One region of the Cupriavidus taiwanensis LMG 19424 genome, then DNA from elsewhere that is predicted to be linked to it. Evidence: predicted binding sites of a transcription regulator. Region 1 holds the regulator's gene; each other region holds the start of a gene.
The links. The regulator sigma-54, encoded in region 1, starts transcription at its own class of promoters, with help from an activator protein. The targets are predictions, from matches to a motif close to TGGCANGNAANCTGCTTT.
Positions count from the first base shown of each region.

Region 2: the regulator sigma-54 is predicted to act here: its motif matches at 7,421-7,438, upstream of RALTA_RS16190 (ethanolamine ammonia-lyase subunit EutB).
Region 3: the regulator sigma-54 is predicted to act here: its motif matches at 2,656-2,673, upstream of RALTA_RS22530 (GTP cyclohydrolase II).

Region 1 covers NC_010528.1:328,734-338,479, reverse strand. Annotated here, with positions in the region: gene RALTA_RS01650 (DJ-1/PfpI family protein) at 1-57, shown strand, start outside; gene RALTA_RS01645 (ribbon-helix-helix domain-containing protein) at 157-531, shown strand; gene RALTA_RS01640 (cation:proton antiporter domain-containing protein) at 579-2,558, opposite strand; gene RALTA_RS30600 (hypothetical protein) at 2,558-2,815, opposite strand; gene RALTA_RS01635 (KpsF/GutQ family sugar-phosphate isomerase) at 2,702-3,685, shown strand; gene lptC (LPS export ABC transporter periplasmic protein LptC) at 3,750-4,379, shown strand; gene lptA (lipopolysaccharide transport periplasmic protein LptA) at 4,499-5,143, shown strand; gene lptB (LPS export ABC transporter ATP-binding protein) at 5,152-5,952, shown strand; gene RALTA_RS01615 (RNA polymerase factor sigma-54) at 6,078-7,556, shown strand; gene hpf (ribosome hibernation-promoting factor, HPF/YfiA family) at 7,605-7,955, shown strand; gene ptsN (PTS IIA-like nitrogen regulatory protein PtsN) at 8,307-8,762, shown strand; gene hprK (HPr(Ser) kinase/phosphatase) at 8,844-9,746, shown strand, end outside.
Region 2 covers NC_010530.1:84,353-94,098, forward strand. Annotated here, with positions in the region: gene RALTA_RS16155 (CaiB/BaiF CoA transferase family protein) at 1-251, shown strand, start outside; gene RALTA_RS16160 (lactate permease LctP family transporter) at 420-2,141, opposite strand; gene RALTA_RS16165 (LutB/LldF family L-lactate oxidation iron-sulfur protein) at 2,393-3,838, opposite strand; gene RALTA_RS16170 (LutC/YkgG family protein) at 3,835-4,536, opposite strand; gene RALTA_RS16175 ((Fe-S)-binding protein) at 4,533-5,315, opposite strand; gene RALTA_RS16180 (FadR/GntR family transcriptional regulator) at 5,441-6,160, shown strand; gene RALTA_RS16185 (AI-2E family transporter) at 6,374-7,411, opposite strand; gene RALTA_RS16190 (ethanolamine ammonia-lyase subunit EutB) at 7,647-9,029, shown strand; gene eutC (ethanolamine ammonia-lyase subunit EutC) at 9,039-9,746, shown strand, end outside.
Region 3 covers NC_010530.1:1,534,196-1,543,941, reverse strand. Annotated here, with positions in the region: gene RALTA_RS22540 (MFS transporter) at 1-1,028, shown strand, start outside; gene RALTA_RS22535 (acyltransferase family protein) at 1,338-2,462, shown strand; gene RALTA_RS22530 (GTP cyclohydrolase II) at 2,731-3,969, shown strand; gene RALTA_RS22525 (URC4/urg3 family protein) at 3,966-5,264, shown strand; gene upp (uracil phosphoribosyltransferase) at 5,337-6,032, shown strand; gene RALTA_RS22515 (TetR/AcrR family transcriptional regulator) at 6,032-6,712, shown strand; gene RALTA_RS22510 (amidohydrolase family protein) at 6,745-8,031, shown strand; tRNA gene RALTA_RS22505 (tRNA-Leu) at 8,128-8,214, shown strand; gene RALTA_RS22500 (GGDEF domain-containing protein) at 8,406-9,746, opposite strand, start outside.

The DNA.
Region 1 (9,746 bases):
CACCCGGCCTGGCTGGCGCAGTTTCTTGCGGTGCTGGGCACGCGGGTCGTACATTAGTGCTTTCCGCACGCGGCGCCCCCACGCGCGATGCATGGCTTGCCGACCCGGCGGGCCATGCACGTCCCGCCGGCCGCGCCGCCCGCCAGGGAGCCCTTGATGTGTGAGATCTTTATCCGCGCCAATCCGGCGTCTTACCAGAGCCAGTCGCGCTCGCTGCGCCTGCATGGCGCAGCCACCAGCATCCGGCTGGAAAGCCTGTTCTGGGAAGTGCTCGAAGAACTGGCGCAGCGCGACGGCATGACCGTCAACCAGTTGATCACGCGGCTGCACGACGAACTGACCGAACACCGCGGCAGCGAAGCCGTGGCCGGCAATTTCTCGTCGTTCCTGCGGGTGTGCTGCCTGCGCTACCTGATGCTGCAGGGCGAGGGCCGCATCCCTGCCGATCGCGACGTGCCAATCCGCTCGCTGGATGCGCGCGCGGTGCTCGACAACCTGCCGGAATCCTGGGTCGAGCCGCGGCCGCACTGAACGCCGTGCCCCCCGGGGCGGCGGCGCGCCCCCTCGCGTTTGAGTGCTCAGCCGTTCAGGATGCGCGTCTCCGCGGCCTCCAGCGCCTCGGGCGGGCCGCGCAGCACGACGATATCGCCGGGCTCCAGCACGGTCTCGGGCTGCGGGTCGAAGGCGCGGATGCCGCGCCGGCGCACCGCGGTCACCTCGACCCCGATGCGCTCCAGCCCCAGCACGCCCAGGCGCCTGCCCACCGCGGTGGATTGCGGCCCGAGCGACACCGAGTGCAGCCGCACCGAGTCGCGCTCGACCATGTCCTCTTCGTCGTCGCGCCCGTGGAAATAGCCGCGCAGCAGGCTGTAGCGCGCGTCGCGCGCCTGCTGCACGCCGCGCACCACGCGCCGCATCGGCACCCCCAGCAGCACCAGCGCGTGCGAGGCCAGCATCAGGCTGCCCTCGATGATCTCCGGCACCACCTCGGTGGCGCCGGCCTTCTGCAGCGTGTCCAGTTCGGAATCGTCGACCGTGCGCACGATCACCGGCAGCGCCGGCGCCAGCTCCTGCACATGGTGCAGCACCTTCAGCGCCGACGGGGTGTTGGCATAGGTAACGATCAGGGCGGCGGCGCGGTGGATGCCGGCGGCGATCAGCGCCTCGCGCCGGCCGGCGTCGCCATAGACCACGGTGTCGCCGGCCGCGGCGGCCTCGCGCACGCGGTCCGGGTCCAGGTCCAGCGCCACGTAGTTGATGCCCTCGCGCTCCAGCATGTGCGCCAGGTTCTGCCCGCTGCGGCCGAAGCCGCAGATGATGGCGTGCTTCTCGGTCTGCAGGCTTTGCGCGGCGATGCGGGTCATGTTCAGCGACTGCATCAGCCATTCGTTGGCGGCGAAGCGCAGCACGATGGCGTCGCTGTACTGGATCAGGAATGGCGCCGCCAGCATCGACAGCAGCATCGACGCCAGGATCACCTGGATCAGCACCGGGTCGACCAGGTTCAGCCCGTCGATCTGGTTGAGCAGCACGAAGCCGAACTCGCCCGCCTGCGCCAGCCCCAGCCCGGTGCGGATGGCCACGCCCTGGCGCGAGCCGAACACGCGCGCCAGCGCCGCGATCAGCACCAGCTTGAACAGCACCGGCACCACCAGCAGCGCCAGCACCAGCCAGAGATGGTCCAGCACCACGCGGATATTGAGCAGCATGCCGATGGTGACAAAGAACAGCCCCAGCAGCACGTCGCGGAACGGCTTGATGTCTTCTTCCACCTGGTGGCGGTAGGGCGTCTCCGAGATCAGCATGCCCGCCATGAAGGCGCCCAGCGCCATCGACAGGCCCAGCCGCTCGGTCAGCGCCGCCATGCCCAGCGTGACCAGCAGCAGGTTCAGCATGAACAGTTCCTGCGAGCGGCGCGCCGCCACCACATGGAACCAGCGGCTCATCAGGCGCTGGCCCAGGAAGAAGATGACACCCAGCGCTACCACGATCTTGAGCGTGGCCAGGCCGAGCGCCATCATCAGGTCACCCGGATCGCGCGACAGCGCCGGGATCACGATCAGCAGCGGCACCACCGCCAGGTCCTGGAACAGCAGGATGCTGATGATGTTGCGCCCGTGCTCGCTTTCCAGCTCCATGCGCTCCGACAGCATCTTGGACACAATGGCGGTGGAGGACATCGCCAGGGCCCCGCCCAGCGCCACCGAGGCCTGCCACGACAACGGGAACAGCCAGTTAAAGGCCCAGCTGGCCGGCACTACCGCCAGCATCGACAGCACCACCTGCGAGCCGCCCAGGCCGAACACCAGCCGCTTCATCGCGCGCAGCTTGGCCAGGCTGAATTCCAGCCCGATCGAGAACATCAGGAAGACCACGCCGAATTCGGCCAGGTACTTGGTCTGCGCGGTGTCGCTGGCCAGCCCGAGCGCATGCGGCCCGATCAGGATGCCGACGGCCAGGTAGCCCAGCATCGGCGGCAGCTGCAGCATGCGGAACCCGACCACGCCGAACACGGCGGCGGCCAGCAGCACCAGGGTCAGTTCCAGCGGAGAATGCATCAGGCGGTCAGGGTGACCGGCGAGGCGCGCGGCCGACCCGGCACGGGCACCCTGCCGGCGCAAATACGGCGAGCACGGGCGAGCACGACGCGCGTCATGGGCCGGCCCAGGTGCGGTCGCATTCGTTGGTATACTTCGTCGCCATGATAGCTAATTTCGATGCGGATCGAGCACTCCGGCTCGCCCGCGACACGCTCCAGACCGAAGCCGATGCGGTTTCCGCACTTTCCGGCCGCCTGAACGGCGACTTTGCCCATGCCGTGCAGCTGATCCTGCAATGCACCGGGCGCGTGGTCGTTTCGGGCATCGGCAAGTCCGGCCATATCGGGCGCAAGGTCGCGGCCACGCTGGCCTCGACCGGCACCCCCGCGTTCTTCGTGCACCCCGCCGAAGCCAGCCATGGCGACCTCGGCATGGTCACGCGCGACGACGTGCTGATCGCCTTCTCCAATTCCGGCGAGACCGGCGAGCTGCTGTCGATCATCCCGATCGTCAAGCGCATCGGCGCGCGCCTGATCTCGGTCACCGGCAATCCGGACTCCAACCTCGCCAAGCTGGCCGACGTCCACCTGGACGCGGCGGTCGAGAAAGAAGCCTGCCCGCTGAACCTTGCGCCGACGGCCAGCACCACCGCCGCGCTGGCGCTGGGCGACGCGCTGGCGGTGGCGGTGCTCGATGCGCGCGGCTTCGGCGAGGAAGACTTCGCCCGCTCGCACCCCGGCGGCGCGCTCGGGCGCAAGCTGCTGACCCATGTGCGCGACGTGATGCGCACCGGCAACGCCGTGCCCGAGGTTCGCGAAAGCACGCCGCTGGCCCAGGCGCTGATGGAAATCACCCGCAAGGGCATGGCCATGACCGCGGTGGTGGATCCCGACGGACGCGCCATCGGCGTGTTCACCGACGGCGACCTGCGCCGCCTGCTGGAAACCCCGCGCGACTGGAAGACCGTGCCGATCGGCGAGGTCATGCACCGCAACCCCCACGTGGTCAACCAGGACCAGCTGGCAGTGGAAGCCGTGCAGGTGATGGAAGCCAACCGCATCAACCAGCTGCTGGTGGTGGACGACGACGGGCGCCTGGCCGGCGCGCTGCATATCCACGACCTGACCCGCGCCAAGGTCATCTGAGCGGGCGCGCCACCGACGTCGCCATCGGCACGAAACCCACACCGGGCACAACGCCAAGGACAACATGCAGGCACTCCTCGCCTCCCTCAGCGGCATCGTCATGCGGCTGCTGCCGCTGCTGCTGATGGCCATCGTGGCGGGCAGCACGTTCTGGCTGGTCCAGATCAACTCCCCCAGGGAAGACCAGGCCGCGCAGACCGCCAAGAAGCACGAGCCCGATTACTTCATGGACCGCTTCTCGGCCACCGAGCTGGCGCCCGACGGCAGCACCAAGATCCGCTTCACCGGCGAGCGCATGATCCATTTCGAGGACGACCAGACCTACGAGGTCACGCGCCCCGCCATGCGCGCCTATGAACCGGACCGCCCGCCGGTGACCGCGCGTGCCGACATCGGCCGCATGAACGCCGAAGGCACGGTGATCGACCTGTACGGCAATGGCTACGTGCTGCGACAGCAGGGCGCGGATCCGTCCAAGGATCCGCAGCTGACCGCGGCGTCGAGCTATTTCCAGCTGCTGGTCAATGACGACATCGTCAAGACCGACAAGCCGGTCAAGCTGACACGCGGCCCGTCGGTCATGACCGCCAACGGCCTGATCTTCAACAACGTCACCCGCGAAGTACAATTGCTCGGCAATGTACGCGGCACCATCATTACCGGGCCGTCCCCCGGCCGCGCGCCGGGGTCCTGAACCCGGTCCGGCGCAGCCCGCGCACGCGGCGCCCGCCCGCGCGGCCCGCAGCGCGCGCGCCGGTGTCCGCGCCAACCGCACCATCACGCATCCCGACGCCCTCAAGCAACCCTGCCAACATGACCGCTTCCCTGACGACTTCGTCCCGTCGACGCACCGCCCCGGCCCTGCTCGCGCTGGCCATGGCCTTCGGCCTGCTGGGCCAGCCTGCCCTTGCCGAGCGGGCGGACCGCGACAAGCCGATGGTGCTCGAGGCGGACAACGCCAGCTATGACGACGTCAAGCAGATCTATACGCTGACCGGCAACGTCGTGCTGACCAAGGGCACCATGATCCTGAAGTCCGACGCCGCCGAGCTGCGCACCGACCCGGAGGGCTACCAGTTCGCCGTGGCCACCTCGAAGCCGGGCCGGCAGGCCTATATCCGCCAGAAGCGCGAAGGCGTCGACGAATATATCGACGGCTGGGGCGACCGCATCGAATACGACGGCAAGCAGGAGTTCTCCAAGCTGATCGGCAATGCCCGCATGGCGCGGCTGCAAGGCGCCAAGCTGCTCGACGAGATCCGCGGCGCGGTGCTGACCTACGACAGCCGCAAGGAACTCTACACCGCTGCCGGCGGCGGCAGCGGCGATGCCGCGGCGGCCAACCCGTCCGGCCGGGTGCGCGCGGTGCTGTCGCCGCGCCAGGACCAGAAGTCCGGCACCGCGGGCGGCTCGCCGCTGGACCTGAAGCCCGCGCCCGCGCCCGCCAACAAACCCTGACCGTACCCATGACCGATACCGCCACCATTGCCGACAAGCCTGTCGTCGAAGCCAACGCCGTCCTGCCCGGCGGCAGCACGCTGGTCGTGCGCCACCTGAAGAAGCGCTATGGCTCGCGCACGGTGGTCAAGGACGTCTCGCTCGACGTGAAGAGCGGCGAGGTGGTCGGGCTGCTCGGGCCGAACGGCGCGGGCAAGACCACGTCGTTCTACATGATCGTCGGCCTGGTGGCGCTGGACGAGGGCGACATCGTGCTCGACGGCGACCACATCAGCGGCCTGCCGATCCACGAGCGCGCGCGCATGGGGCTGTCGTACCTGCCGCAGGAAGCCTCGGTGTTCCGCAAGCTCAACGTCGAGGAAAACATCCGCGCGGTGCTGGAACTGCAGCTGGACAAGGGCAAGCCGCTGGCCAGGGCCGAGATCGAGCGCCGCCTGGACGCCCTGCTCGACGACCTGCAGATCGCGCACCTGCGCAACAACCCGGCGCTGTCGCTGTCAGGCGGCGAGCGTCGCCGCGTGGAAATCGCACGCGCGCTGGCGTCATCGCCGCGCTTTATCCTGCTGGACGAACCGTTCGCCGGCGTCGACCCCATCGCCGTGGGCGAGATCCAGCGTATCGTCAGCTTCCTCAAGGCGCGCAATATCGGCGTGCTGATCACCGACCACAACGTGCGCGAGACGCTGGGCATCTGCGACCACGCCTACATCATCAGCGAAGGCACGGTGCTGGCCGCGGGGCAGCCCGAAGACATCATTGCCAACGACGCCGTGCGGCGGGTCTATCTGGGCGAGAATTTCCGCATGTAACAAGGCGGGCGCCATGCGCGGGCGGCCCATGGCTGCATGGCGGTGAAGAGCCAGCGGCGATCAGAGCGCTTCAGCGATAGCAATTTCCGTTCCAACATCGGAAAGATGCGCATAAAATAGGTCGCATGAAACCGTCGCTACAGCTCCGCCTCTCCCAGCACCTGGCACTGACCCCCCAGCTGCAACAGTCGATCCGGCTGCTGCAGCTTTCCACGCTGGAACTGCAGCAGGAAGTCGAACAGGCGCTGACGGAAAACCCGCTGCTCGAGCGGGAAAACGACTGGATCGAAAGCCCGCTGCGGGTGGCGGCTGACGGCTCGGTCAACGTCCAGAGCGCTCCCGCGCCCGCGCCCGCCGAGCCCCAGGGCAACGGCGATGCGCACGCCGACGGCGCCGCGGAAGACAGCTACGGCGACAACAGCAGCGGCGACGACTACAGCAACGGCGATTGGAGCCTTGACGACTTTGCCCGCCGCCCGCAAGGCGACGAAGACGAAAAGACGCCGATGCAGCTGCGCGATGCCGAGCCCACGCTGCGCGAATACCTGATGGAGCAGCTCACGCCGCTGAAGATCTCGGCGCGGGACAAGGGTCTCGCCATCTTCCTGATCGAGTCCCTCGATGACGACGGCTACCTGAGCGCCTCGCTGGAAGAGATCTGCGCGGAACTGCCGGAAGAGCTCGAATTCGACCCCGACGAAGTCCACGCCATCCTGACGCTGCTGCAGAGCTTCGACCCGCCCGGCGTCGGTGCGCGCAATGCGGCCGAATGCCTGGCCCTGCAATTGCGCCGCCTGACGCACCCGCAGCGCGAGCTGGCGCTGACCATCGTCACCCATCACCTCGAACTGCTTGCGGTACGCGACTACACGCGGCTGAAAAAGGCCTTGCAGGTCGATGAGGTCGCGCTGAAGGCCGCCCATGACCTGATCCGCTCGCTGGCCCCCTACCCGGGCCACGCGTACAGCCGGCCCGAAGCCGATTTCGTCGTGCCGGACGTATTCGTGCGCAAGAGCGGCGGCGGCTGGATCGCGCAGCTCAATCCGGATGTGATGCCAAGGCTGCGCATTAACGACATGTATGCGCAGATTTTGCGCGGCGCCAAGGGCGAGACCGGCACCGCCGGGCTGCAGCAGAAGCTGCAGGAGGCGCGCTGGCTGATCAAGAACATCCAGCAAAGGTTCGACACGATCCTGCGTGTCTCGCAAGCCATTGTCGAGCGTCAAAAGAACTTTTTCACCCACGGTGAAATCGCCATGCGCCCCTTGGTTTTGCGGGAGATTGCCGATACACTGGGTTTACACGAGTCAACCATCTCCCGGGTGACGACCAATAAATACATGGCCACGCCGATGGGTACTTTCGAACTGAAGTACTTCTTCGGCAGCCACGTGTCCACCGAAACCGGTGGCGCGGCTTCATCAACGGCCATCCGCGCCTTGATCAAGCAACTGATAGGAGCCGAAGACCCGAGGAATCCCCTTTCCGACAGTCGCATCGCCGAACTGCTGGGTGAGCAAGGCTTCGTTGTCGCACGCCGCACCGTTGCCAAATATCGCGAAGCCCTGAAGATCCCCGCAGTGAATCTCCGCAAGTCTTTGTAGCCGAGCCCACCGCCTGCCTGGTGAGGCTCTTTCAGAAGGAGAAGCGCTATGAACTTCAAGATCAGTGGACACCACCTGGACATCACGCCCCCTCTGCGTGAGTACGTGGAAACGAAGCTGGAGCGAATCGTCAGGCATTTCGATCAAGTCATTGGCGTTAGCGTGCTGCTCTCTGTCGACAATCACAAGGAAAAGGACCGGCGCCAGTACGCGGAAATCAATCTACATCTCAAGGGCAAGGACATCTTTGTCGAGGCGCATCACGAAGACCTGTATGCGGCGATCGACGCACTCGTCGACAAGCTGGACCGTCAGGTGATTCGCTACAAGGATCGCGTGCAAGGCCACGACCGTGAAGCGGTCAAGTACCAGATGGCCGCAGCGCAGATGCAGCAATAAACCTATGCCCGGCGGCCTCGCAGAAGGCTGCTGAACCAGATTCCACAGGCAAGCCGCGCCGTGAAGCGCGGCTTTTTTGCGCCCTGGCGCCGGCTCGGGCTGTGGCAGCCGAGCCAACGCTGTACACGTGGGGCGGCCCGAAGTGTTCGCAAGCGCAGCGCCAAGGTGTATGCTGCGCCATACAAAGAGAGAGAAATCGTGGCCGCGCCTGCCCGCGCTGCACCGCACAAGGCTCGGGTAGCCGCTGCTCTATAATGGGCCGGGCGTCTCCCCCGCGCCCGCAGTGGTCAGGGAACCAGCCGCTGCCCGGCGGATCGATCCGCCCGCTAACTGAAATCCTGCGCATCGCCCATGAATCGTTTGGCCAAATTGCTGCCACCCGGCAACATCACCCTCGACGTCAGCGTCACCAGCAAGAAGCGTGTGTTCGAGCAGGCCGGGCTCCTCTTCGAGAACAACCATGGCGTGGCGCGCGCCATCGTGACCGACAACCTGTTCGCGCGCGAGTCGCTGGGCTCGACCGGGCTGGGTGCCGGCGTGGCGATCCCGCACGGGCGCATCAAGGGCCTCAAGCAACCCCTGGCTGCCTTCATGCGCCTGGCCGAGCCGATTCCGTTCGAATCGCCGGATGGCAAGCCGGTGTCGCTGCTGATCTTCCTGCTGGTGCCGGAACAGGCCACCCAGCAGCACCTGGAGATCCTGTCCGAGATCGCGCAACTGCTGTCGGATCGCGACATGCGCGAGGGCCTGGCGACCTTGCCCACGCCCGATGCCGTGCATCAATTGCTGATCGCATGGCATCCCTGATCCCCTGATTCCCCAGAGCGGTCCGGCACCAGACCGGGCAGGCGCCACGCGCTTGGCAAACCGCCTTACCAGTCAACCCGCATGGAACTCACCGGCGTCACCTCCCAGTCAATCTTCGACGACAACGCAGCCGACCTGAAACTCTCGTGGGTCGCCGGCCTGGAGGGCGCCGATCGCGCCTTTGACGTCGAATTCGCCCGCGAAGCGACCTCCGCCGCAGACCTGGTGGGCCACCTCAACCTGATCCACCCCAACCGGATCCAGGTACTCGGCAAGCCCGAGATCACGTACTACCAGCGCCTGGACGACGAGACCCGCAAGCGCCAGATGGGCGAGCTGATCCTGCTGGAGCCGCCGTTCCTGGTAATCGCCGACGGCATGGAGCCGCCGCCGGACCTCGAACTGCGCTGCACGCGCTCGTCGACGCCGCTGTTCACCACGCCGGTGTCGTCCGCCGCGGTGATCGACCACCTGCGCCTGTACCTGTCGCGCATCTCGGCGCCGCGCGTCACCATGCACGGCGTGTTTCTCGACATCCTGGGCATGGGCGTGCTGATCATGGGCGAATCGGGCCTGGGCAAGAGCGAACTTGGCCTGGAGCTGATCTCGCGCGGCCACGGACTGGTGGCCGACGACGCCGTCGATTTCGTCCGGCTGGGCCCGGATTTCATCGAAGGACGCTGCCCGCCGCTGCTGCAGAACCTGCTGGAAGTGCGCGGCCTGGGGCTGCTCGATATCAAGACCATCTTCGGCGAGACCGCGGTGCGGCGGAAGATGAAGATCAAGCTGGTGGTGCAGCTGGTGCGGCGCAACGACGGCGAGTTCGAGCGCCTGCCGCTGGACTCGCAGTATCTGGACGTGCTGGGGCTGCCGATCCACATGGTCAAGATCCAGGTGGCGGCCGGCCGCAACCTTGCGGTGCTGGTCGAGGCGGCCGTGCGCAACACCATCCTGCGCCTGCGCGGCATCGACACCCTGCGCGAC
Region 2 (9,746 bases), on a different contig from region 1:
GCATGCTCGACGGCAAGGCGCTGGCGGATACGCTGGTGGCCGCCGGCGTGCCGTGCGCGCCGGTGCTGTCGGTGGCGGATGCCTTGCAGCATCCGCATACGCGGCACCGCGAGATGGTGGTGGAGATGGAAGGGGGGTACCGGGGGCTGGGTGCGCCGGTGAAGCTGAGCCGGACGCCGGCGAGCTACCGGTATGCGCCGTTGACGGAGGGCGAGGCGTTTCTGGACGCCGAGTTTGCCGACAACGCCTGATCCACGCTTGTTATCTCCCCTCTCCCATTTATGGGAGAGGGGCGGGGGAGAGGGCCAGAGTCTCCACGAAGTAAAAGCCGTCGCACTTGCATACGCCGGCCCTCTCCCCCAACCCCTCTCCCGCAGGCGGGAGAGGGGAGCACACCGCCAGCATCGACGCCTGGTCCGTCACCCCGGAATCATCCCCGGCAGCCAATACGCCTGCACCATCGTGATCACGCCGATGATCACCGCGAACAGCAGGCTGTGCTTCACGGTAAAGCGGAACAGCTCCGACTCCTTGCCCACCAGGCCGGTCGCCGCGCAGGCCACCGCGATCGATTGCGGCGAGATCATCTTGGCGGTGACGCCGCCGGTGGTGTTGGCCGCGACCATCAGCGTGTCGGACACGCCGATCTGGTGCGCGGTGGTGTTCTGCAGCGCGCAGAACAGCGCATTCGACGAGGTGTCGGACCCGGTCAGGAACACGCCCAGCCAGCCCAGGAACGGCGAGAAGAACGGGAATGCCGCGCCGGTGCCGGCGAGCAGCAGCGCCAGCGTCGACGACATGCCGGAGTAGTTGGCGACAAAAGCGAATGCCAGCACCAGCCCGATCGACAGCACCGGGCGCGCCAGTTCCACCAGCGTTTCACCGAACGTGGCCAGCAGGTCGCGCGGCTTCATGCGCAGCAGCACGGCGGAGATCAGCGCGGTCAGCAGGATCGCGGTGCCGACGGCGGAGAGCAGGTCGATCTTCAGCACCGCGTCATAGGCCTTGGGCGTGGCCACGATCGGCGCGGCCTTGATCACCAGCTGGTCCAGCCCGGGGATCTTGAACTTCAGCACCGTGCCGGCCAGCGCGCCGTTGGCGGCGAACAGCGCCTTGAACGGCTGCAGGCTCCACACCGTGACGATGGCGGTCAGGATGCCGAACGGCGCCCACGCGCGCAGCGTCTGCGCCAGCGTGTAGGGCGATGCCTTGCGGCTTGCCATCGCGCCGCCATAACTGCCGCCAATATCGCCGCCAAAGCCCGCCAGCGCGACCGTGCCGCCGCTGACGTTGCCCGCGCTGCCGCCCGCGCGCTGCGATGCGCTGCGCGGCTGCCACACCTTCAGGAACGCCGCCAGCGACACCAGGCTCACCAGCGCCGAGGTGATGTCCGGCAGTTCCGGCCCGATATGGTTGGAGGTGAAGTACTGCGTCACCGCAAAGCTGCCGCCGCACACCAGCGCCGCCGGCCAGGTCTCGCGCACGCCCTTGGCGCCGTCCATCATGAATACCAGCCAGAACGGCACCAGCAGCGACAGCAGCGGCAGCTGGCGACCGGCCATGGCGCCGATATGGAAAGGGTCGATGCCCGTCACCTGCCCGGCCACGATGATGGGAATGCCCATCGCGCCGAACGCCACCGGCGCGGTATTGGCGATCAGGCACAAGCCCGCGGCGTACAGCGGATTGAAGCCCAACCCCACCAGCAGCGCCGCGGTGATCGCAACCGGCGCGCCGAAGCCTGCCGCGCCTTCGAGGAAGGCGCCGAAGGCAAAGCCGATCAGCAGCATCTGCAGGCGCTGGTCGTCGGTGATCGACAGCACCGAGGCGCGGATCACATCGAACTGGCCGGTCTTGACCACGATCTTGTAAAGGAACACCGCGGTCACGATGATCCATGCAATCGGCCACAGGCCGTAGGCAAAGCCGAATCCGGCCGAGGCCAGCGCCTGCTGCGCGGGCATGCCATAAGCGAAGATCGCCACGGCCAGCGCCAGCAGCAGCGTCACCGCCGCGGCGACATGGCCCTTCATGCGCCAGACCGCGAGCGCGATAAAGAAGAACAGGATGGGGATCGCTGCCGCCAGCGAGGACAGCCACAGGCTGCCTAGCGGTGTGTAGAGTTGGGTCCAGGGTTGCAAGGGTGGTCTCCTTTGGTGGTGGTTCAAAAATTCTTGTTTTGTGTGCGAGTACCGAGGCCGTCTCAGTTCCCGCTTGTTTGCTCCCCTCTCCCGCTTGCGGGAGAGGGGCGGGGGAGAGGGCAGGCCGTCGTCATGCGGCAGCGTTGTACTTCGTCGATGCTCCCGCCCTCTCCCCAACCCTCTCTCGCAAGCGGGAGAGGGAGTACACAGTGGGAAGCGTCAGTGCTGTACTGCGCCGCGCCTGCTGTCGCCTACTCCGGCTGCCCCTTTTCCTTCAGCAGGTCCGCCAGGCTCTTCGCCGCCGGCTTCAGCGGCGTGCGGTGCTGCGTCCATCCCATCTGACGCGCCGGTGTCAGCGCGCGCAGCCGCGTCGCGGCCCAGCGGAACAGCCGGTACGTGGCTGGATGCGAGTACGCCCCGCTCCAGAAGCGCCACACCAGGTGTTCACCCCGGCTGTACTTAGCGCCCTGCCCGCGCAGGGGATTCGCCACCTGCTCGTCGGGGTCGCGGTTGGCCTCGGTGCGCAGGCGCACCAGCAGCTGCGGGATCGGGATGCGCACCGGGCAGACCTCGCCGCAGGCGCCGCACAGGCTCGAGGCGGTGGCCAGGTCGGCGGTGGCGTCCAGCCCCAGCAGATGCGGCGAGATGATCTTGCCGATGGGGCCGGGATAGGTAGTGCCGTAGGCGTGGCCGCCGATGCGGGTATAGACCGGGCAGTGGTTCATGCAGGCGCCGCAGCGGATGCATTGCAGCGTCGCGCGCAATTGCGCGTCGGCATACGCCTGGGTGCGGCCGTTGTCGAGCAGCACCAGGTGGACTTCGCGCGGGCCGTCGCGCTCGCCGGCGCGGCGCGGGCCGGAGATCAGGTTGAAATAAGTGGTGATGGCCTGCCCCGTGGCCGAGCGCGTCAGCAGCGTCGACAGCGGCACGATGTGCTCGAGCCTGGCCACCACCTTCTCCATGCCCATGATGGCGATATGCACATCGGGCACGGTGGTGGACAGCCGGCCGTTGCCCTCGTTTTCCACCAGCCACAGCGTGCCGGTGTCGGCGGCGGCGAAGTTCACGCCGGACAGGCCGATGTCGGCCTCGACAAAGGCCTGGCGCAGCGCGCGGCGGCCGGTCTGGATCAGCGCGTCGACGTCTTCGGTATAGGGCGTGTCGGGGATATGCTCGGTGAACAGCTGCGCGATATCGCCCTTGGTCTTGTGGATCGCCGGCATCACGATATGCGATGGCTTCTCGCCGGCCAGCTGGACGATGTACTCGCCCATGTCCGACTCGATGCAATCGACGCCGCGTTCGGCCAGGTAATGGTTCAGCTCGACTTCCTCGCTGGCCATCGACTTGCCCTTGATCACGCGCGTGGCCTGCCTGGCGCTGGCGATGCCGTGGATGATGGCGTTGGCCTCGTCGGCGGTCTCGGCCCAGTGCACCTGCACGCCGGCGGCGGTCAGATTCTGTTCCAGCTGCACCAGCAGGTCCGGCAGGTTGGCCAGCGCGTGCTGGCGCACCGCCTCGCCCAGGTCGCGCAGGCGTTCGAGCTCGTCCGCGTCGGGGAACTGCGCCAGGCGCTTGCCTTGCAGGAAGTCCATCGCGCCGCGAAAGCTCTGGCGCAGCTTGGGATCGTCCAGTGCCGCGCGGGCGCGCGCCTTGAACGCCTGCGGCGCAACGAATTGCAGGGTCTGCTCGCTCATCGGGTGGTCTCCGCAGTATCGGTCTCGATCACCACCCACAGCCGGCGCGGACCATGCGCTCCGTAGGCCAGGGTCTGCTGGATGTCCGAGGTCTTGGACGGGCCGGACACCAGTACCAGGTTGGTCGGCATGCCGTCGGCCCAGCGCTCGACGCGCGCGGCCATATGCAGGTCGTCATGCAGGGTCGAGGCGCGCACCAGCGCGACATGCAACGGCGGCACCAGCGACACCGTGCGCGGCGAGCCCGCGTCAGGCGCCAGCACCAGCGTGCCGGTGGCGGCGATGCCGGAGCGCGCCACGGTAAAGCCGGCATCGACGGTGTCGAACAGTTCGGCTTTCCACGCCTCGATCGGGCGGTCATAGCCGATGGCATCGATACCGGCCGGCAACGCGGCTGCCAGCGCCGCGCCGGCCACGGTGGCCGGGTCGAGCAGCAGGCGCCTCACGCCCGCCCTGGCCAGTTCGGAAGCCAGCAATGCCGGCCAGGCGCTGGCGTGCGCGCACCACACTTCGGCATGCAGGCCCTGCAGCGCGGCCTGCATCGCGGCGACGCGTGCGGCCGTCGATGGCATGCCGTGGCGGCGTGCTTCGAAATGGCTGTCGATGCGGCGGTCCAGATCCGTCGTCTGCGGCGACGGCACGGGCGCGGCGGCGCGCAGCCGGCCCAGCATGCGTTCACGGGCGCCGGGCGTACTCATGCGGCACCTCCGGTACGTCGCCACAGGAAGCTGGCGAGGTGTTCGACCTGCAGCGGCGCGCGGTCGTGCGCGGCGGTATGGCCGATATTGAGCAGGCAGCCGCAGTCGGCCGAGACCAGGCGGTCGCAGCCGGTGGCGCAGGCCGCGGCCACCTTGTCGCGCACCATGGCACCGGAGATATCGGGATGCTTGAGCGAGAAGGTGCCGCCGAAACCGCAGCATTCGGACTCGCGCGCATGCTCCACGCGGGTCACCCCCGGCAAGGCGTCGACCAGGGCCACGCCGTGCTGGCGCGTACCCATTTCTCGACGGGCGCCGCATGAGGTATGCAGCACGATGCGCTCCTGCGGCTGGGCTCCCGGTGCGGCAGCGCCGAAGTCCACCTTCAGCACGTGCAGCAGGAACTCGCCCAGCTCATACACACGCCCGGCCAGTTCGCGCGCCTTCGGGCCGGCCACGGGATCGTCGGCAAAGAGCTGCGGCCAGTGGTGGCGCATCATGCCGGCGCACGAGCCGGACGGCACGATCACCGGCCACGGCTGGCCGAACAGGTCGAGCTGGGCGCGCGCCACCGCACGGGCCGCGTCGGGATTGCCGCTGCTGTAGGCGGGCTGGCCGCAGCAGCTCTGGCCGCGCGGGAAATGCACGGTCAGGCCTTCGCGCTCGAGCAGCCGCACGGCATCGAGGCCGGCCTGCGGCACGAACATGTCGACCAGGCAGGTGGCAAACAGGTAGGCCTGCGTGGGGGCAGGGCCGCTGGGGTACTGACGATCCTTCATGTCTCGCTCCACACGTGCTGGGTCGCACGTTTGGGCGCATAATTCCCGCTTCCGCGCGGCGCTTCAAATTGGTCGGACCAATTCAGAATGCGCGCCGCGCACGTTCAGGAACGAGGGATAACGGCATGACGGCAGCCAGGCACGGGCACGCCCGCGGACGCGTGGAGTCGGTGATGCGGCGCATGGAAACCGCGCTGCTCGACGGCACCTGGCCGCCCGGCACCCGTCTGCCGGCCGAGCGCACGCTGGCCGAGCAGTACGCGGTGGCCCGCAACACCGTGCGCGAGGCCATCCAGCGGCTGGCCGCGCGCGGCCTGCTGCAGAGCCGGCGCGGCGCGGGCGTCTATGCCACCGACCAGCTGCGCGCCGGCATTGCTTCGCCGTGGGGCCAGCTGGTGGCCGACCATCCCGCGCTGCGCGAAGACATCCTGGAGTTCCGCCGTGTGCTCGAGGGCGCGACTGCCTATTTCGCGGCGTTGCGCGCGGATGCCGCCGACGTGAAGCGCATCCGCGCGCTGATGGCCGAGCTGGAACGCGCGCGCACCGCCGACGACAAGCAGGCCGAGGCCGATGCCGATGCACAGCTGCATGACGCCATCGCGCAGGCCTCGCACAACACCATGTTCCTGCACCTGCATACCAGCGTGATCGGCATGCTGCGCGAGCACATCACCATCAACGGCACCGGCCTGCGCGAACAGGACGACGGCGCCTCGGACCTGCTGTTGCTGCAGCACCGCACGCTGTGCGACGCCATCTGCGCGCGCCGTCCCGAAGAGGCGCGCACGGCGATGCAGACGCATATCGACTTCGTGCGCAGCCGGGTGGAGCAGGACGGGGCCTGAATAGCGGGTAGAGGCCCAAATGCCGTTCAGTTAAGGGATCCATCACTACCGTCATTCCCGCGCAGGCGGGAATCCAGCGTCTTTCACGTCCCCTCCGTGAAGAAAGTCACTGGGTTCCCGCCTGCGCGGGAACGACGGTCGTTACCTGAACGGCATTTGGGGAGAGGCCCGCTTATTGGTCCTACCACCGGCCCGGCGTGCCGGCCACTGCCTTCAGACCAGCCCGGCGCCCGCGAGCTCGCGCTTCAGGTACGCATAGAAGATCGGCCCGGCGATCACGCCCGGGATGCCGTACAGCGTTTCCATCAGCAGCATCACCATCAGCAGTTCCCACGCCGCGGCCTGGATGCGCGCGCCGATGATGCGCGCATTCAGGAAGTACTCGAGCTTGTGGATCACCACCAGGAACACCAGCGATGCCACCGCGATCGGCAGCGACACTGACAGCGAGGCCACCACGATCGCCGTGTTCGAGATCAGGTTGCCCAGCACCGGCAGCAGCCCCGCCACGAAGGTGATCACCACCAGGGTCTTGGTCAGCGGCAGGTGCACGCCGAACAGCGGCAGCACCAGCAGCAGGTAGACCGCGGTCAGCACGGTGTTGATGGTGGAGATCTGGATCTGCGCGAAGATGAACTGCGAGAACGCCTGCTGCAGCGTGCGCGCCCGCGCCACCAGCGCGGCGGCCAGCGGGCGCCGGTTGGGGCGCGCCACCGCGCGGTACAGCGCGACCATCGCGCCGATCACCAGCCCGATCAGGATATGCACCAGCGTGCGCAGCACTTCGGCGCCCAGCTTCTGCGCCATCGCGGCGTGCTCGCGCAGCGTGTCGATCAGCGTGTTGGCCAGTTCGTCGACGCCGTTGGGCAGCGCGTCGCTGAGCCACGGCGGCAGCTGCCCGCGCGAGCGGTCGATGATGTCGGCGACGTGGTTGAGCAGGCCGTCCAGGGTATTGCCCTCGCCGCTGACAAAGCGCACCAGCAGCCAGCCCGCCAGCGTCAGCCCCAGCAGGATCAGCGCCGACAGGATCGCCACGGCGAGCGCGTCGTGGCGCTGGTGCAGCCGCTTCAGGCGCGGGGCCAGCACGTCCACCAGCGAATACAGCAGCAGCCCGGACAGCAGCGCCGCGACCAGGTTGGCATGCAGCACGGTCCAGAGCGCCAGCGCGGTCAGCAGGTAGGCGACGGTGCCGACGCTGTACCACGCGGCCGGCGGCAGGCGCGGCGTGGCGGTCGGTTCGGGGTCTTTCATCGGTGTCTCCGGCATGCAATTTGCTGAAAGGAATTCCTGGATCCTCGCCGATCCAGATGTAATGGCTGCGTCAGCCGCGGCTTGGGTCCCCCGGCCGCCGCGACCTCGCGCCACGACGTGGGGCCGATGTTGGCATATCGGCACACGCAAAGGCTGTCTATATTAGGGGGAATCGTGCGCGGCCCGTGGTTCGCCGCGTAGTCCTTGTTGTCGCCAAGCCTTGGGAACGCAACGCATGGCCTACACCCATACCATCGGCAACCACCGCCACGTCTTTGCCGACCTGCGCACGCTGCTGGCCAGGGCCAGCCCGGCGCGCTCCGGTGATGCGCTCGCGGGCCTCGCCGCGCAAAGCGAACAGGAGCGGATGGCGGCCAGGCTGGCGCTGGCCGACGTGCCTCTGACGCGCTTCCTCAACGAGGCGCTGGTGCCCTATGAAGAAGACGAGGTCACGCGCCTGATCCACGACCGCCACGACGCCGCCGCCTTTGCCGCGATCGATGCCACCACCGTGGGCGACCTGCGCAACTGGCTGCTGCGGCAGGAGACCGACAGCGCCATGCTGGCGCGTGTCGCCCCGGGCATCACGCCGGAGATGGCGGCGGCGGTCAGCAAGCTGATGCGCAACCAGGATCTGGTCGCGGTGGCGCGCAAGTGCCAGGTGGTCACGCGCTTTCGCAGCACCGTCGGGCTGCCGGGCCGGCTGGCGGTGCGGCTGCAGCCCAACCATCCGACCGACGACCCCAAGGGCATCGCCGCGTCGATCATCGACGGGCTGCTCTATGGCTGCGGCGATGCCACCATCGGCGTCAATCCGGCCTCGGACAACCTGGGCGCGATCGTCTCGCTGCTGCGCATGATCGATGAGCTGCGCAGCCGCTTCGACATCCCCACGCAGTCGTGCGTGCTGACCCATGTCACCAACACGCTGCGCGCGATCGGCCAGGGCGCGCCGGTGGACCTGGTGTTCCAGTCCGTGGCCGGCAGCGAGCGCGCCAACGCGGCCTTCGGCATCAGCCTGTCGCTGCTGGCCGAGGCGCACGACGCCGCGCAGGCGCTGGCGCGCGGCACCGTGGGCGACAACCTGATGTACTTCGAGACCGGCCAGGGCAGCGCGCTGTCGGCCGACGCGCACCACGGCGTCGACCAGCAGACCATGGAGGCGCGCGCCTATGCGGTGGCGCGCGCGTTCTCGCCGCTGCTGGTCAATACCGTGGTGGGCTTTATCGGGCCGGAGTACCTGTACGACGGCAAGCAGATTATCCGCGCCGGTCTGGAAGACCACTTCTGCGGCAAGCTGATGGGCGTGCCGATGGGCTGCGACGTCTGCTACACCAACCATGCCGAGGCCGACCAGGACGACATGGATACGCTGCTGACGCTGTTCGGCGTGGCCGGCATCAACTTCATCATGGGCGTCCCCGGCGCCGACGACATCATGCTGAACTACCAGAGCACCTCGTTCCACGATGCGCTGTACCTGCGCGAAGTGCTGGGGCTGCGTCCGGCGCCGGAGTTCGAGGCCTGGCTGCAGCGCATTGGCATTGCCGATGGCGCGGGCCGGCTGCTGGAGCCCGCGGCGCGCCAGCCGCTGCTGCAGATGGCCCACACCTTGTAAGGCGCCGAGATGACAGCCAAACGCCAGGCTCCCGTCCGTCCCGACCCCGCGGCCGAAGCCGACCCGTGGCAACGGCTGCGCCGCTTCACGCGCGCGCGCATCGCGCTGGGCCGCACCGGCCACAGCCAGCCCACCGACGCCGTGCTGGCTTTCGGCCTGGCCCATGCGCAGGCGCGCGATGCGGTGCACCTGGCGCTGGACGTGGATGCCGTCGCCACGGCGCTGGATGCGGCAGGGCTGCCGCACGTGGCCGTGCACAGCGCCGCGCCCGACCGCGAGCACTACCTGCGCCGCCCCGACCTGGGCCGTCGCCTGGACCAAGCCAGCCGCGCGCGGCTGGATGCAACACGGCCGCAGCAGGCGCCGGACGTGGTGTTCGTGATTGCCGATGGCCTGTCCGCGCTGGCCACGCAGTGCCATGCGCTGCCGCTGCTACAGGCGGCGCGCCAGCGCCTGCCGCAGGACTGGCAGCTCGGTCCCGTGGTGGTGGCCGAGCAGTCGCGCGTGGCGCTGGGCGACGAGATCGGCGAGCGCCTCGGCGCGCGCCAGGTGGTGATGCTGATCGGCGAGCGGCCCGGGCTGAGTTCGCCCGACAGCCTGGGCATCTACCTGACCCATGCGCCGCGCGTCGGCCGCACCGATGCCGAGCGCAACTGCATCTCCAACGTGCGCCCGGAAGGGCTGTCCTACGCGCAGGCCGCCGACCGGCTGGTGTTC
Region 3 (9,746 bases), on a different contig from region 1:
CCGACCGCTACGGCTCGTGGAAGGTGATGGCGGGCGGGCTGGCGCTGTATGCCGCGGGGCTTTATGGAATGACGCAGGCGCATACGTCGACGGCGCTGGTGTGGTCGGCGGGCCTGTGCATCGGCGTGGCCTTGTCCGGCACCACCTTCGGCGTGGTCTACGGCGCGCTCAGCCGGATGACCGGCGCCGCGCAGCGCAGCCGCGCGCTGGGGCTGGCAGGCGCGGTCGGCGGCATCGCCCAGTTTGCCCTGGTGCCGGGCGTCCAGGCGCTGCTTGCCGGGGCCGGGTGGGCGGGCGCACTGCTGTTGCTTGCCGTGGCGCTGGCAGTGCTGGTGCCCCTGGCCCTGCCATTCCAGGACCGCGGCGCGGCGGCAGCGCCGGGCCCCCACGCGCCGGAGGGGGACGGGGGCCAGCCGTTGCGCGCCGCCGTGCGCGAGGCCTTCGGCCATGCGGGATTCTGGCTGCTCAACCTGGGTTTTCTTGCGTGCGGCTTCCAGCTTGCCTTTATCGCCAGCCATTTGCCGGCCTACCTGCTGGACCGCGGCATGCATCCGGCCGACGGCATGGCGGCACTGGCCATCATCGCGCTGGCCAATGTGGCAGGCGTCTATGTGTGCGGGCTGCTCGGCGGGCGTCACAGCAAGAAGTACCTGCTCGCCGGCATCTACCTCGCGCGCACCGCGGCGATGGCGCTGTTCCTGCTGCTGCCCCTGAGCCCGGCGACGCTGTACGCCTTCAGTGCGGCGATGGGGTTCCTGTGGCTGGGCACGGTGCCGCTCACCAACGGCATCCTGGCCCAGGTGTTCGGCGTGCGCTATCTCGCCACGCTGTTCGGCTTCGTGTTCCTGGGCCATCAGCTTGGCGCTTTCCTGGGCGTGTGGCTGGGCGGGCTGGTGTTCGAGCTGACCCGTTCGTACGACGCGGTCTGGTACGGCGCCATGGCGCTGGGTATCGTTGCCGCGGCGCTGCATTCGCCGATCGACGATCGCCAGGTCGTCCGCGCCGGTCTGGCGCCGGCACGGCCATGAGGCGGCCTGGGGTATCCGCGCTTGCCGCCTGGCTCGCGGTACTCGGCCTCTCCGCCGTGTGCGCAGCGGCGTTGGCCGGATGGCTGGACCCGGCGCATGCCCAGGCGTGGATGGCGCTGATGGCGTTGTGCCGGTAATCAGACCAGCGCCGACCAGCGGCCGGCCGCCCCCGCGCGGCGGCTGTCGAAGTGGCAACAAGCGCGGCCAGTGTGTAACCAATCCGCATAATGTATGCGTTGCGCCACATTGAGTGCTCAAGCTGCGGGTAGAATCGCGCTCTTCCGCGCCTTTTGCATTCTCCCTATAACAATGAGCCCCCGTCCGTCGCGCCTGCCGTGCATCGACGCCCTGAAAGCCGTCAGTTCGCAGCTGATCGTCCTGCACCATCTTGCCTTCTATGGACCGATGTCCGACGCCGCGTACCAGCTGGCGCCTGGGCTGGTGGACTGGCTGTACGACTACGCCCGCATCGCGGTGCAGGTGTTCCTGGTGATCAGCGGCTTCCTGGCGGCGCGCAGCCTGGCGCCGGACGGACGGCTGGAGACCCGCCAGCACCCGCTGTCCATGCTGTGGCGCCGCTACCAGAAACTGGTGGTGCCGTTTGCCGCGGCGATCCTGCTGAGCATGGCCGGCGCCGCCGTGGCGCGGCACTGGATGACGCATGACTCGATCCCGGCATCGCCCACCCTGGGCCAGTTCCTCGCGCACCTGACGCTGCTCCATGACATCCTCGACGTCGATGCCTTGTCGGCGGGCGTCTGGTACGTGGCGATCGACCTGCAATTGTTCGCGTTGCTGCTGGGCACGCTGTGGGCCGCGCGCACCGTGTCCGGGGGCAGGGCGCCGGCCGGCGTGGCGGTCAGCGTCGGCCTGGTGGCGCTCGCCGCCGTGGCATCGCTGTTCTGGTTCAACCGCGACGCCGCATGGGATATCTGGGCGGTGTATTTCTTCGGTGCTTATGGCATGGGTACGCTGGCGTACTGGGCGTCGGCGCCTGGCCGCCCACTGCTGCCGCTGGGGCTGATCGCCGCGGTGGCGCTGGCTGCGCTGATGCTGGACTTCAGGCTGCGCATAGCGGTGGCGCTGGGCACCGCGCTGCTGCTGGCGCTGGCGCGCCGTGGCGAATGGCTCGAGCGCTGGCCGCGCGCGCGCGTCGTGGGCTATTTCGGACGGATTTCCTATTCCGTGTTCCTCGTCCATTTCCCGGTGTGCCTGATGGTCAATGCGCTGGTGTCGCATTTCGCCCCGGCGCGGCCGGTGCTGAACGCCCTTGGCATGGCGGCGGCATGGGCCCTCAGCAATGTGGCGGGAGCCCTGTTCTACCGCTTCGTGGAAAGCGCGCAGCCGCTTGCGGCACTGCGCGCGTTGCTGGCCGGGCGGCGGGACGCCGCGGGCGACTCGGGCCCGGGGTCGGCCAGCCGTCCGACCATGTAACCCTTGCAAGCATCGCCGCGCGCCAGTGCCCGGATCGTCCGCCGGGTGTCATGGCAGCGCGCAGCATCCGTGTGGTGCATGCGTGCCGCCGCCGCGGTGCCGCCCGCACGACGGGCGTGCATGGCGCTGCAGCGGGCTTGCGTTGGGCGCCACACACAGGGGCGCAACACTGGCGCAAACGGGCATTGGGCGATGGCACAAAGGTTGCCTAGTATGGAATCGTAAACCTGACCGATTGGTCAGGATTCCATCGGGAACCGAGGGTGTCATGTCCGACCATATCGTCCTGACTTCGCACGCGCGCCGCGACAAGCCGGCCGAGCCGATCCACTGGGGTGCCTCCACAGCGTCAGAGCGCGGACCGGTGATTGCCAGCCTGGGCAATCCGGCGCAGCGCAATGTGATCGGCACCCATGCCGGCGCCTACGCGATCTACCGGGCACTGGCAATTGCCTCCGGCACGCTGCAGCGCGACCACCGTCCCGACCTGACCGATACCGCCCCCGCCGAAGCCATCGGCCCGCATCCGCAATGGGCAGATCCGGAAAAGATCGTCTCGCTCGACCCGTGGGGTCACCTGGTTTCGACGGTCTTTGCCGACCGCATCGCCGCCGGCGTCGATATCCGCCCGACCATCGCGGTGACGCGCGCGCACATCAACATGCCGGAACTGGTCTCGGCCATCGCGGCGGGCCGGCTCAGGCCCGACGGCAACCTGTTGCATGCCAATGGCGACGTGCGCGTGACCAAGGCGGCGGTCGACCCCGTGTGGTACCTGCCCGGCATGGCGGCCCGGTTCGGCATCAAGGAAAGCGTGCTGCGCCGCAGCCTGTTCGAGCAGACCGGGGGCATGTTCCCGGAACTGGTGACGCGGCCGGACCTGAAAGTATTCTTGCCGCCGATCGGCGGCATGACGCTGTATTTCTTCGGCGATGTCAGCCAGCTGGGCAAGCCCGAAACCCGCGTTGCCTGCCGCGTGCACGATGAATGCAACGGATCGGACGTGTTCGGGTCAGACATCTGTACCTGCCGGCCGTATCTGGCACACGGCATCGAGGTGTGCATCGAGATGGCGCAGCAGGGCGGTGTCGGGCTGGTGGTCTACAACCGCAAGGAAGGCCGCGCGCTGGGCGAGGTGACCAAGTTCCTGGTCTACAACGCCCGCAAGCGCCAGGCTGGCGGCGACCGCGCCGAGACGTATTTTGCCCGTACCGAATGCGTGGCGGGCGTGCAGGACATGCGTTTCCAGGAGCTGATGCCGGATGTGTTCCATTGGCTGGGCATCCGCCGCATCGACCGCTGGGCGTCGATGAGCAACATGAAGCATGGCGCGCTGGTGGCGCAGGGCATCGAGGTGGTCGAGCAGGTGGCGATCCCCGAGGCGCTGATCCCCGCCGACGCCCGTGTCGAGATCGACGCCAAGGTGGCCGCCGGCTACTTTACGCACTACACGCCGCCGGATGCGAACGAACTAGCCCTGGCAAAGGGCAGGGGGTTGAACGAATGACGATGTATCCCGAGGACGGCAGTGCCGGCAACGCGCGTCAGGGCGACGGCTGGCTGAGCCCGGTGCCCGAAGGGCATCCCGCTTCGGCGCTGCTGTGCGCCGAGGCGGTGCGTACCCATTGCGCGGCGGTCACCGAACACGTGGCCAGCGGCGCCTCCGAACTCTTCACCTGGCATCCCGACCGCGTGCATGCGATCGCCGATTACGTCGCCAGCACCATCCGGCAGCGCTACCCGGACCTGCAGGTGCCTTATCACAGCCGCTGGCGCCACTTCGAGGGCGGCGGCGCCGACCAGCGCACGGACCGCTGGCAGGTGCTGTGCGAGCGCGCCGCGCTGAGCGGGCCCGAACACCGCGAGGCGCGCGCCCGCATCGGCATCGACCTGGTGATTCCCAGCGTGCTGCTGGATGCCGGCGCCGGCCCGGAGTGGCGCTACCGCGACCCGGCCAGCGACCAGGTGCTGACGCGCTCGGAAGGACTTGGCGTGGCGAGCTTCGACCTGTTCGCGCGCGGCGGCTTTTCCGCGGCGCCGGGCGACCCGCTGCGCGCGGATGCCGAGCGCCTGCAGCGCATCGATGCCGACAGCATCGCCCATGCCTTCCAGGTCGCCCAGCACAACCCGCTGGTGGGGCTGGAAGGCCGCGCCGGGCTGTTGCGCCGGCTGGGCGAGGTGATGGAGGCGACCCCGGCGCTGTTCGGCCGGCCGGCGCGGCTGGGCAATCTCTACGACTACCTGAAGGCGCACGCGGTCGGCGGCCAGCTCGATGCCGGCTTCCTGCTGCGCACCTTGCTGGTCGGGCTTGGCCCGGTGTGGCCGGGGCGGATCGTGGTCGAGGGCGTGTCGCTGGGCGACTGCTGGCGCCATCCGGCGGCGCCGGGCGGGCTGGTGCCGTTCCACAAGCTGACCCAGTGGCTGGCCTACTCGCTGCTGGAGCCGCTGGAAGACGCCGGCCTGACCGTGACAGGCCTGGACGCGCTGACCGGCCTGCCGGAGTACCGCAACGGCGGCCTGCTGTACGACTTCGAGCTGATGGTGCCGCGCGACCCCGGCTTTGCCGCCGTGCCGCACGCGGTGGATGAGCCCGTGATCGTCGAATGGCGCGCGCTGACCGTGACCGGGCTGGACCTGGTGGCCGATGGGGTGCGCCAGGCGCTGGGCCTGGACGAAGCGCAGTTTCCGCTGGCGCGGGTGCTCGAGGGCGGCACCTGGGCCGCAGGGCGGCGCATCGCCGCCAAGCGCCGCCCCGGCGGCGCGCCGCCGTTTGCCATTACCAGCGACGGAACGGTGTTCTGAACGCGCCGCCCGCGCGGCGGGCGGCGTCGCAGGCAGGGAAAGCTTGTGCAACGTGGCTTCAGGAGCGTCACCATGAACGACATGTCCGCTGTTCCCGCAGTTGAGGCCCGCGCACCGGATCCCTCCGATCCAGCCAGCCTGTCCGGCGTGATGGTGGTCGACCACCCGCTGGTGCAGCACAAGGTCACGCTGGTACGCAGCGAAGACACCACCACCGACAACTTCCGCCGCCTGGTGCGCGAGATCAGCCAGTTGCTGACCTATGAAGCCACGCGCGACCTGGCGATGGAAACCATTGCGATCCGCACGCCGATCGCGGCCACGCAGTCGCGCGTGCTGTCCGGCAAGAAGCTGTGCCTGGTGTCGATCCTGCGCGCGGGCAACGGCTTTATCGACGGCATGCTCGACCTGCTGCCGGCGGCGCGCGTCGGGCATATCGGCCTGTACCGCGACCCCGAGACGCTGGAGCCGATCGAGTATTACTTCAAGATGCCCGAGGACATCCAGGAGCGCATGGTGATCGTGGTCGATCCGATGCTGGCCACCGGCAATTCGGCCATCGCCGCGCTGAACCGGCTGAAGGAGGCCGGCGTCACCACCATGAAGTATGTGTGCCTGATCGCCTCGCGCCCGGGCCTGCGCGCGCTGCGCGCCGCGCATCCGGACGTCGGCATCGTCACCGCGGCCATCGACGAGACGCTCAACGAGCACGGTTATATCGTGCCCGGACTGGGCGACGCCGGCGACCGCCTCTACGGCACGCGCTGATGGACGCGCAGGCCAGCCTTGCGCCGCCGTTGCGTCCGCCACCCGTGCGCGGGGCGGCGGGCGGCCGCATCCGGCAGGAGAACCAGGCCATGATCCTGCGCGCGGCCGAGCATGTGTTTGCGCGTGCCGGGTTTGCCGGCGCCACCATGGCCGAGATCGCCATGCGCGCGGGCGTGCCCAAGTCGAACCTGCATTACTACTTTCGCACCAAGCAGGCGCTGTACCGCGCGGTGCTGGCGCACACGCTGCATTTGTGGCTGTCCGAGGCGGACGTGATCCGCGAGGAATTGCCGCCGCAAGTCGCGCTGGAGCAATACATCCGCGCCAAGATGCGGCTGTCGGCCAGCCATCCGGATGCGTCGCGGGTGTTCGCCAACGAGCTGCTGCACGGCGCGCCCGAGATCGGCGAGGTGCTGCGCCACGCCCTGCGCGAACTGGTATCGCGCAAGGCCGCGGTGGTGCAGCAGTGGATCGACCGCGGCCAGATGGCGCCGGTCGATCCGCAGCACCTGTTCTTTACCATCTGGGCTGCCACGCAGACCTACGCGGACTTTGAATCGCAGGTGTGCGCGGTGCTGGGCGTCAGCCGCCTGAAGCCGCAGGACTATGCGCACGCCACCGAGCATGTGGTGGTGATGCTGCTGCGCGGCTGCGGCCTGGCGCCGGTGCCGCTGGCCTGAACTTACCCATCGCGGATACCACGACACCACCCATGCTCGACCTGATCCTGCGGCGTTGCAACCTGCCCGACGGGCGCACCGGCATCGATATCGGCATCGCCGACGGGCGCATCGCCGCAGTCGAGCCGGCCCTGGCCGCGCGCGCGGGCGAAGAGATCGATGCCGCCGGCCAGCTGGTGACGCCGCCGTTCGTCGATGCGCACTTCCATATGGACTCGACGCTGTCGTACGGGCTGCCGCGCGTGAACCAGTCGGGCACGCTGCTGGAAGGCATTGCGCTGTGGGGCGAGCTGAAGCCGTTGCTGACGCAGGACGCCATCGTCGAGCGGGCGCTGGCCTATTGCGACTGGGCGGTGGCGCGCGGGCTGCTGGCGATCCGCTCGCATGTGGACGTGTGCGATCCGCGCCTGCTGGCGGTGGAGGCGCTGCTGCACGTGCGCGAACGCGTGCGGCCCTACCTGGACCTGCAACTGGTGGCGTTCCCGCAGGACGGCGTGCTGCGCGCCCCCGGCGCGCTCGCCGGCCTGAAACGCGCGCTGGAGATGGGGGTCGACGTGGTAGGCGGCATTCCGCATTTCGAGCGCACCATGGCGCAGGGGGCAGAGTCGGTGCGGCTGCTGTGCGAGCTGGCGGCGGAGCGCGGCCTGCGTGTGGACATGCATTGCGACGAAAGCGACGACCCGCTGTCGCGCCATATCGAGACGCTCGCCAGCGAAACCGTGCGCCTGGGCCTGCAGGGCAGGGTGGCGGGATCGCACCTGACCTCGATGCATTCGATGGACAACTACTACGTGTCCAAGCTGATCCCGCTGATGCGCGAGTCGGGCGTGGCGGCGATTGCCAATCCGCTGATCAACATCACGCTGCAGGGACGGCACGATACCTACCCGCGGCGCCGCGGCATGACGCGCGTGCCCGAGCTGATGGCGGCCGGCGTGCCGGTGGCATTCGGCCACGATTGCGTGATGGACCCGTGGTACGGCCTGGGCTCTGGCGACATGCTGGAAGTGGCGCATATGGGCCTGCACGTGGCGCAGATGACGGGGCAGGAGGCGATGCGTGCCTGCTTTGACGCGGTGACCGCCGTGCCGGCGCGCATCCTGGGGCTGGATGGCTACGGCCTGGCGCCCGGTTGCCGCGCCGACCTGGTGCTGCTGCAGGCGCGCGATCCGGTCGAGGCGATCCGGTTGCGCGCCACGCGGCTGCGCGTGCTGCGCGCCGGCAAGACCATTGCCACCATGCCGGCGGCGACCGCCACGCTGGCGCTTCCGGGGCGGCCGGCGCAGGCGGATTTCCTGCGCGGCGGCGGTGCGGCATAACGAGCACAAAGATTTTTGCGGCCGGGTGTTGACAGTGTCGTTGGCACTCGGCATAATTTCGTTCTTCGCAGCGCTGCAGCAATGCAGCAAAACGAAGCCCAGATGGCGGAATTGGTAGACGCACTAGGTTCAGGTCCTAGCGGTGGCAACACTGTGGAGGTTCGAGTCCTCTTCTGGGCACCAAGATTCGGAAAGGCTCGCGCAAGCGAGCCTTTTTTCGTTCCAGGCCATGCTCCATGGCAACTACGTCCGCGCGATTCAATCCCGTCGTTCCCGCCTGCGCAGGAATGACAGTAGTGTTTGATGCCTTAACTGAACGGTATTGCCGCGCGAGCGGGCAATGTCCGTAGCCTTCGGACATTGCCCGCAGTGGTTCATCGTCCCGGCATCCCCTCCAGGTCCTGCGCCTCGCGCACGCAATTGCGGCCCTCCGCCTTGGCCCGGTACATGGCCGCGTCGGCCGCGCCGAACAGTCGCTGCCAGTTGCCCGCGCCGCCATGGCCGACGGCCACGCCGAAGCTGGCGGTCACGGCAAGCTGCGTCGTGCCGGACAGGTAGACCGGCCGCGATGCGATGGCCGCGCGCAGCGTTTCGGCCAGCGCCGCGGCTTCGCCGGGCCGCCCGTGCGGCAGCCATAGCGCAAACTCCTCGCCGCCGAAGCGGGCCAGCACGCCTTCTGCCGGCACCAGCGCGCGCATTTGCGTGGCGATGTTGCGCAACACCTGGTCGCCGGCGGGATGCCCATGGCGGTCATTGATCTGCTTGAAGCGGTCGACGTCGATCAGCACCAGGCTGGCGCTTTCGTGCGCCCCGTACCGGGCCGACACCAGTTCCAGCGCGCGCCGGTTCAGCAGGCCGGTCAGGCTGTCGGTGCGGGCCTGCTGCTCCAGTTGCGCGGTCAGCGCGGCGCGCTCGCGCAGCTTGCGGCGCAGGATCTCGATGGCATCGAACAGGCGCCGCATCTCGGCGGCCTGGCCAGTGCGTCCGGCCCGCGCGGCGGACGCGGACGTGGCGTCATCGTTCGCCAAGCCGCGATCCTCGGCCAGCGCAATCACCTCGGCACGTGCGCGCAGCAGCGGCAGGAACACCGCGCGCCGCGCGAACACCAGCATGTAGCCCAGTATGGCCAGGATCAGCGCCGACGCACCGCAAGCGGCCGCGAGCCGGTGCAGCGCGCGCTCGCGCGTGCTGGTGAAATGCGCCACGACTTCGTCCAGGAACACGCTGCGCAGCCGCTCCAGCGGCTCCAGCGTGGGCACGTAGCGGTTGGTCAGTTCGGTGGGCGTCATCGAGTAGTTGCCCGATATCCGCCCCTGCGCGACCAGGCTGTCGACCATCGCCATGCCGCGGCCGAAGAACTGGTGGCCCGCGTCGGCATACGCCTGTTCCAGCGCGGGCGTGGCGCCGTACAGGTTGTACGCCGGCCCGGCCAGGTGCCACAGCTCGAGCAGCCGTCCGCGCGAGCGTGTCGCGTCGACCAGGCTCTGTACCGGCATCGGCTGGCGCGCCGCCACCGGCGCCATGATCTGCGATGCCATGCGCCCGGCGTACTCGCGCAGGTCGCCCAGCATCTTGCCGGTGAGGGCGGGGGCGGCAAGCCCGTCATCGCAGACGGAAAGCTCGCGCACCTGCCAGGCGATCGCGGGCTGCAGTGCGTCGACTGCCTCGAACATGCTTTCGATGGCATGGCGGATCTCGTCCATGTCGCGCTGCTG